3 regions of the Cupriavidus sp. 94F1 genome follow, and region 3 is predicted to be linked to each of the others. Evidence: predicted binding sites of a transcription regulator. Region 3 holds the regulator's gene; each other region holds the start of a gene.
What was found. Region 3 encodes sigma-54, which starts transcription at its own class of promoters, with help from an activator protein. Its sites were predicted from a motif close to TGGCANGNAANCTGCTTT; they were not measured.

Region 1 (2,267 bases), on a different contig from region 3:
GTCACGCGCTTGTCGCCGCCGGGCAGGTTGTTGGCCTTGACCCATGCCGCCCACTGCTTCTTGAACGCGTCGTTCTCGCCGTTCTTGACCGACATGAAGTAGTTCCAGGCGGCCAGGTGGCCCACCAGCGGCTTGGTGTCGATGCCGCGCAGTTCTTCCTCGCCCACCGAGAAGGCCACCACCGGCACGTCCTTGGCCTTCAGGCCGGCGTTGCCCAGTTCCTTGTAGAACGGCACGTTGGAGTCGCCGTTGATCGTCGAGATCACGGCCGTCTTGCCGCCCTGCGAGAACTTCTTGATGTTGGCGACGATGGTCTGGTAGTCGCTATGGCCAAACGGGGTGTAGACCTCTTCGATGTCCTTGTCGGCCACGCCCTTGCTCTTCAGGAACGCGCGCAGGATCTTGTTGGTGGTGCGCGGATACACGTAGTCGGTGCCCAGCAGGAAGAAGCGCTTGGCGCCGCCGCCCTCCTTGCTCATCAGGTATTCCACGGCCGGGATGGCCTGCTGGTTCGGCGCGGCACCCGTGTAGAACACGTTCTTGGACATTTCCTCGCCTTCGTACTGCACCGGGTAGAACAGCAACGCGTTGGTCTCTTCATAGACCGGCAGCACCGACTTGCGCGACACGGACGTCCAGCAGCCGAACGTCACGGCTACCTTGTCCTTGGTGATCAGCTGGCGGGCCTTCTCGGCGAACAGCGGCCAGTTGGAAGCGGGGTCGACCACCACGGGCTCGAGCTTGCGGCCCAGCACGCCGCCGCTCTTGTTGATCTCGTCGATCGTCATCAGCGCCACGTCCTTGAGCGAAGTCTCGGAGATGGCCATGGTGCCCGACAGCGAATGCAGGATGCCGACCTTGATCGGTTCCTTCGTCTGCGCCATCAGCGGGCTGGTACCGATCATCGCCGCGGCGGCTACTGCCGACAGCTTCAGCATGTCACGTCGTTTCATTGCAGCTCCCATTCTGTCCAATTTGTCGTATGTGGTCAGGGACTACGCACCCCGGGTAACGCTTCTGCAACTTGCGTGCCAAGCCCGGCAACGACCGCAAACCGTTGCCAGGCAACGGCGGCGAGACAAATCGGATGGGACGGAGCAGGGGCGCACCAGTAAGGTGCCGGGCGGGCGAAGGGGCAGGAACGGACGCATGCACCGGCGACGTGCATCGGCCCGATGCGGTGCACGGCTGGAAGGGGATCGGTGCGCGGCGCACCAGCGGCAAGATTTCGGATGGGAGGCCCACGGCCCCACCCTCCCGCCGCGGCCTGAAGCGGCCGGGGAAAAATGCAATAAAAAACGGGGCCGCAGGGGCCCCGTTTCTTCAGATACCGGTGACGACGGTCACTTGCTCATCCACGGCATCATGTTGGCGTTCATGTTGTGCATGATCCAGAGCGAGCCGGCCAGCACGATGAACAGGATCAGGACGGTGAACAGCAGTGCCATCACGTTCCACTTCTGGCCATCCGAGCCGTCCAGGTGCAGGAAGTACTTCAGGTGCACGATGATCTGCACCACGGCCATGCCCAGGATGATCCAGAGCGTGGTGGCGCGGTCGATCGAGCCGTCCATCACGATCTTGAACGGGATCACGGTCAGGATCACCGCCAGCACGAAGCCGATCACATACGACTTGACGCTGCTGTGGCCATGCGACGCGCCATGGGCGGCGCTTGCGTGTTGCTGTGCCATTTACATTGCTCCCATCAGGTAGACCACGGTGAACACACCGATCCAGACCACGTCCAGGAAGTGCCAGAACAGGCTGAGGCAGTTCAGGCGCTTGGCCACGGCCGGGGTCAGGCCCTTCTTCGACAGCTGGTACATCAGCACGAGCATCCACAGCATGCCGCTTGCCACGTGCAGGCCGTGGGTGCCCACGAGCGTGAAGAACGACGACAGGAAGGCGCTGCGGCTCGGGCCGGCACCTTCATGGATCAGGTGCGCGAACTCGTTGATTTCCATCGCCATGAAGCCTGCGCCCAGCAGGAACGTCACGGCCAGCCAGAACATCACGCGGCCGCGCTGCTGGTTCTGCATCGACATCATGGCAAAGCCGTAGGTGATCGACGAGAACAGCAGGATTGCCGTTTCCACGAGCACGTAGTTGAGCTCGAACAGCTCCTTGCCCGACGGGCCACCCGCCACTTCGCCGCGCAGGACGGCGAACGCGGCGAACAGGCACGCGAACAGGATGCAGTCGCTCATCAGGTACAGCCAGAAACCGAAGATGGTGTTCTCGCTGGTGTCGTGATGGGCGTGGTC
Region 2 (2,267 bases), on a different contig from region 3:
TCACCAGCATCACCGTCAACAGCTCCCACGCGGCCGCCTGTATACGCGCGCCGATGATGCGGGCGTTCAGGAAGTATTCGAGCTTGTGGATCACCACGAGGAAGAACAGCGACACGATGGCGATCGGCAGCGACACCGACAGCGACGCGATCACGATGGCCGTGTTCGAGATCAGGTTGCCCAGCACCGGCAGCAGCCCGGCAACGAAGGTGATGGCCACCAGTGTCTTGGACAGCGGCAGGTGCTGGTGGAACAGCGGCAGCGCCACCAGCAGGTAGATCGACGTCAGGATGGTGTTGATCGACGAGATCTGGATCTGGGCGAAGATGAACTGGGCGAACGACTGCTGCAGCGTGCGCGCGCGGTCGATCAGCGCCCCGGCCAGCGGCCGGCGGTTGGGCCGTGAAATGGCGCGGTACAGCGCGACCATGGCGCCGATGATCAGGCCCAGCAGGATATGCAGCAGGGTGCGGAGGATATCGGTGCCCAGCCGCTGCGCCATCTGGGCATGCTCGCGCATGGCGCCCAGCAGCGTGGTGACCAGTTCCTCGGTGCCGCTGGGCAGGTAATCGCTCAGCCAGGTGGGCAGCTGGGTCCGGGACTGGTCGATGATGTCGGCGGCATGGTCCAGCAGCCGCTCGACGGTGGCGCTGTCCACGTTCAGGAAATGCACCAGCGCCCAGATGCCGCCGGTCAGGGCCAGCACGATGATGGCGGACAGGATGGCCACGGCCAGCGCATCGCGCCGGGAATGGGTCAGGCGGGGCGCCAGCACGTCGACCAGCGAATACAGCAGCAGCCCCGCCAGCAGCGCCGCCACCAGGTTGGCATGCATGACCAGCAGCAGCGCGCCGGCGGTCAGGACATAGGACACCGCCGTGACGCTGAACCCGCTTCCCGGCGCCAGGCGCGGGCGGGCCGATGACGGGGAGGGCGGGGATGAGGACGTGGCGTCGTTCAGGGCGCCATGGTTGGCGCGGTCTTCCGGGTTTTCCAGCTGCGGCATGTCTCGGCTGAGCACGATTGAATTGGAATGAGTAGGCGGATTGTCGACGTGGCGCGTAACAATGGCAAGACAGCTTGCGCAGACAAGCGATCCTGCCCGCTCCGGGCGTGGAACTTGCATCGTCGCCGTGGCCTATATTGGGGAGCAGAAGACGGCGCAGCCGCGCCAGGAGACCGCCTGCCATGGCCTTTACCCAGACCGTCGGCGTCCGCCGGCATGTGTTTGCCGACCTGCGCACGCTGCTGGCCCGCGCCAGCCCCGCGCGCTCGGGCGACGCGCTGGCCGGCATCGCCGCCGCCAGCGAGGAAGAGCGGATGGCCGCCCGCATGGCGCTGGCCGACATGCCGCTGGCCCGCTGCCTGACCGAGGCGCTGATTCCGTACGAGGACGACGAGGTCACGCGGCTGATCGTCGACAGCCACGATGCGGCGGCCTTTGCCGAGATCGCCAGCCTGACCGTGGGCGACTTCCGCAACTGGCTGCTGCGCCACGAGACCGATTCGGCCACGCTGGCACGGGTGGCACCCGGTATCACCCCGGAGATGGCGGCGGCCGTCAGCAAGCTGATGCGCAACCAGGACCTGGTGGCGGTGGCGCGCAAATGCCAGGTGGTGACGCGCTTTCGCGGCACGATCGGCCTGCCCGGCCGCCTGGCCGTGCGGCTGCAGCCCAACCATCCGACCGACGACCCGCGCGGCATCGCGGCGTCCATCGTCGATGGGCTGCTCTACGGGTGCGGCGACGCCACGATCGGCGTCAATCCGGCCGGCGACAACCTGGGCACCATCGTCACGCTGCTGAAGCTGATCGACGATATCCGGACGCGCTACGACGTGCCCACGCAATCGTGCGTGCTGACCCACGTCACCCATACGCTGCGGGCCATGGAGCAGGGCGCGCCCGTTGACCTGGTGTTCCAGTCGGTGGCCGGCAGCCAGGCCGCCAACGCGGCGTTCGGCATCTCGCTGGCGCTGCTGGACGAGGCGCGCCAGGCGGCGCTATCGCTGGCGCGCGGCACGGTGGGCCACAGCGTGATGTACTTCGAGACCGGCCAGGGCAGCGCGCTGTCGGCCAACGCCCACCACGGGATCGACCAGCAGACCATGGAGGCCCGCGCCTATGCCGTGGCGCGGCGCTTCGAGCCGTTGCTGGTCAATACGGTGGTGGGCTTTATCGGCCCCGAGTATCTCTACGATGGCAAGCAGATCATCCGGGCCGGCCTGGAGGACCATTTCTGCGGCAAGCTGCTGGGCGTGCCGAT
Region 3 (2,267 bases):
CCGCTTCCCGGTCATGACCCTGCACGCGGTCCTTGTAGCGGATCACCTGCCGGTCGAGCTTGTCGACCAGACAGTCGATCGCAGCGTACAGGTCTTCATGGTGCGCTTCGACGAAGATGTCCTTGCCCTTGAGATGCAGATTGATTTCCGCGTACTGACGCTTGTCCTTTTCCTTGTGGTTGTCGACAGATAGCAGCACGCTCACGCCAATGACCTGATCGAAATGCCTGACAATTCGCTCCAGTTTCGTTTCCACATACTCACGCAGCGGCGGCGTGATGTCGAGGTGGTGTCCACTGATCTTGAAGTTCATAGCGCTTCTCCTTCTGAAAGAGCCGCACCAGGCAGGCGGTTGCGGCTCGGCTACAAAGACTTGCGGAGATTGACTGCGGGGATCTTCAGTGCTTCGCGATATTTGGCCACCGTGCGGCGTGCGACCACAAAGCCCTGTTCGCCCAGCAATTCGGCGATGCGGCTGTCGGAAAGAGGATTCCTGGGTTCTTCGGCTCCTATCAGTTGCTTGATCAGCGCGCGGATCGCCGTGGAAGAGGCCGCGCCGCCCGTCTCCGTGGAGACGTGGCTACCAAAGAAGTACTTCAACTCGAAAGTACCCATTGGCGTGGCCATGTATTTGTTCGTGGTCACCCGGGAAATGGTCGACTCATGTAAACCGAGTGTATCGGCAATTTCCCGCAAAACCAAGGGCCGCATCGCTATTTCGCCGTGCGAAAAAAAGTTCTTCTGACGCTCCACAATTGCCTGCGCCACACGCAGGATCGTGTCGAATCTTTGCTGGATGTTCTTGATAAGCCACCGCGCTTCCTGCAGCTTTTGTTGCAGTCCCGCAGCCCCCGCTTCGCCTTTTGCACCGCGCAAGATCTGCGCGTACATGTCGTTGATGCGCAGGCGCGGCATCACATCCGGATTCAGCTGGGCAATCCAGCCGCTGCCGCTCTTGCGCACGAACACGTCCGGCACCACGAAATCGGCCTCGGGGCGGCTGTACGCATGTCCTGGGTACGGTGCCAGCGAGCGGATCAGGTCGTGCGCCGCCTTTAGTGCAATGTCGTCCACCTGCAGCGCTTTCTTGAGGCGCGTGTAATCCCTGACCGCCAGCAGTTCAAGATGGTGATTGACGATGGACAGGGCCAGTTCGCGCTGAGGATGCTGCAACCGTTTCAATTGCAGGCTCAGGCATTCGGCGGCATTGCGCGCGCCCACGCCGGGCGGATCGAAGCTCTGCAGCAGCGTCAGCATCGCCTGTACTTCTTCCACCTCGAATTCGAGTTCTTCGGGCAGTTCGGTGCAGATTTCCTCGAGTGACGCACTCAGGTATCCGTCGTCGTCGAGCGATTCGATGAGGAAGATGGCCAGGCCCTTGTCGCGCGCCGAAATCTTGAGCGGCGTCAGCTGTTCCATCAGGTACTCGCGCAGCGTGGGATCCGCATCGCGCAACTGCATCGGCGTCTTTTCGTCTTCGTCGTTCTGCGGGCGGCGCGCGAAGTCGTCGAGGCTCCAGTCGTTGCCGTAGTCCTCGGCACCGGAATCGCTGAAGCCTTCTTCCTCGCCGCCGGACGCATGTTCGCTGCGATCGTCGCCGTTGGCCTGCGGTTCGGACGGGGCCGGCGCCGGGGCGCTTTGCAGATTGACGGAGCCGTCAGCCGCCACGCGCAGCGGGCTTTCGATCCAGTCGTTCTCGCGTTCCAGCAGCGGGTTTTCCGTCAGCGCCTGTTCCACCTCCTGTTGCAGTTCGAGCGTGGAAAGCTGAAGCAGCCGGATGGACTGCTGCAGTTGCGGCGTGAGGGCCAGATGTTGGGAGAGGCGGAGCTGAAGCGAAGGTTTCATGCGACCTATTCTATGCGCATCTTTCCGTTGTTGGAACGGAATTTGCTACAACCTATCGCTTCGGCTTCCTGATCGGCAACGGCTTTGAAATAGCCGCGGGCAAGTGCGGTAAAAATGACCTGCCGATGACCTGCCGAAAACCTGTCGGCAGTGTGGCCGCGGAGGCGGCACGGTCTTACATGCGGAAGTTCTCGCCCAGATAGACGCGGCGCACCGACTCGTTGGCGATGATTTCCTCGGGCTGGCCGGCGGCCAGCACGGTGCCTTCGCTGATGATGTACGCGTGGTCGCAGATACCCAGCGTTTCGCGCACGTTATGGTCGGTGATCAGCACGCCGATATTGCGCGCCTTCAGGAAGCTCACGATGCGCTGGATTTCGCCCACGGCGATCGGGTCCACGCCGGCGAACGGTTCGTCGAGC

Region 1: a site for sigma-54 is predicted at 1,017-1,034, ahead of urtA (urea ABC transporter substrate-binding protein). Genes of this name have one in related genera too.
Region 2: a site for sigma-54 is predicted at 1,110-1,127, ahead of AC3FJ6_RS24520 (ethanolamine ammonia-lyase subunit EutB). Genes of this name have one in related genera too.

What each region holds. Positions count from the first base shown of each region.
Region 1 is NZ_JBYOJT010000002.1:615,638-617,904, reverse strand. It holds gene urtA (urea ABC transporter substrate-binding protein) at 1-953, opposite strand, end outside; gene cyoD (cytochrome o ubiquinol oxidase subunit IV) at 1,344-1,694, opposite strand; gene cyoC (cytochrome o ubiquinol oxidase subunit III) at 1,695-2,267, opposite strand, start outside.
Region 2 is NZ_JBYOJT010000014.1:50,601-52,867, reverse strand. It holds gene AC3FJ6_RS24525 (AI-2E family transporter) at 1-1,006, opposite strand, end outside; gene AC3FJ6_RS24520 (ethanolamine ammonia-lyase subunit EutB) at 1,189-2,267, shown strand, end outside.
Region 3 is NZ_JBYOJT010000003.1:14,611-16,877, reverse strand. It holds gene hpf (ribosome hibernation-promoting factor, HPF/YfiA family) at 1-313, opposite strand, end outside; gene AC3FJ6_RS07740 (RNA polymerase factor sigma-54) at 364-1,845, opposite strand; gene lptB (LPS export ABC transporter ATP-binding protein) at 2,021-2,267, opposite strand, start outside.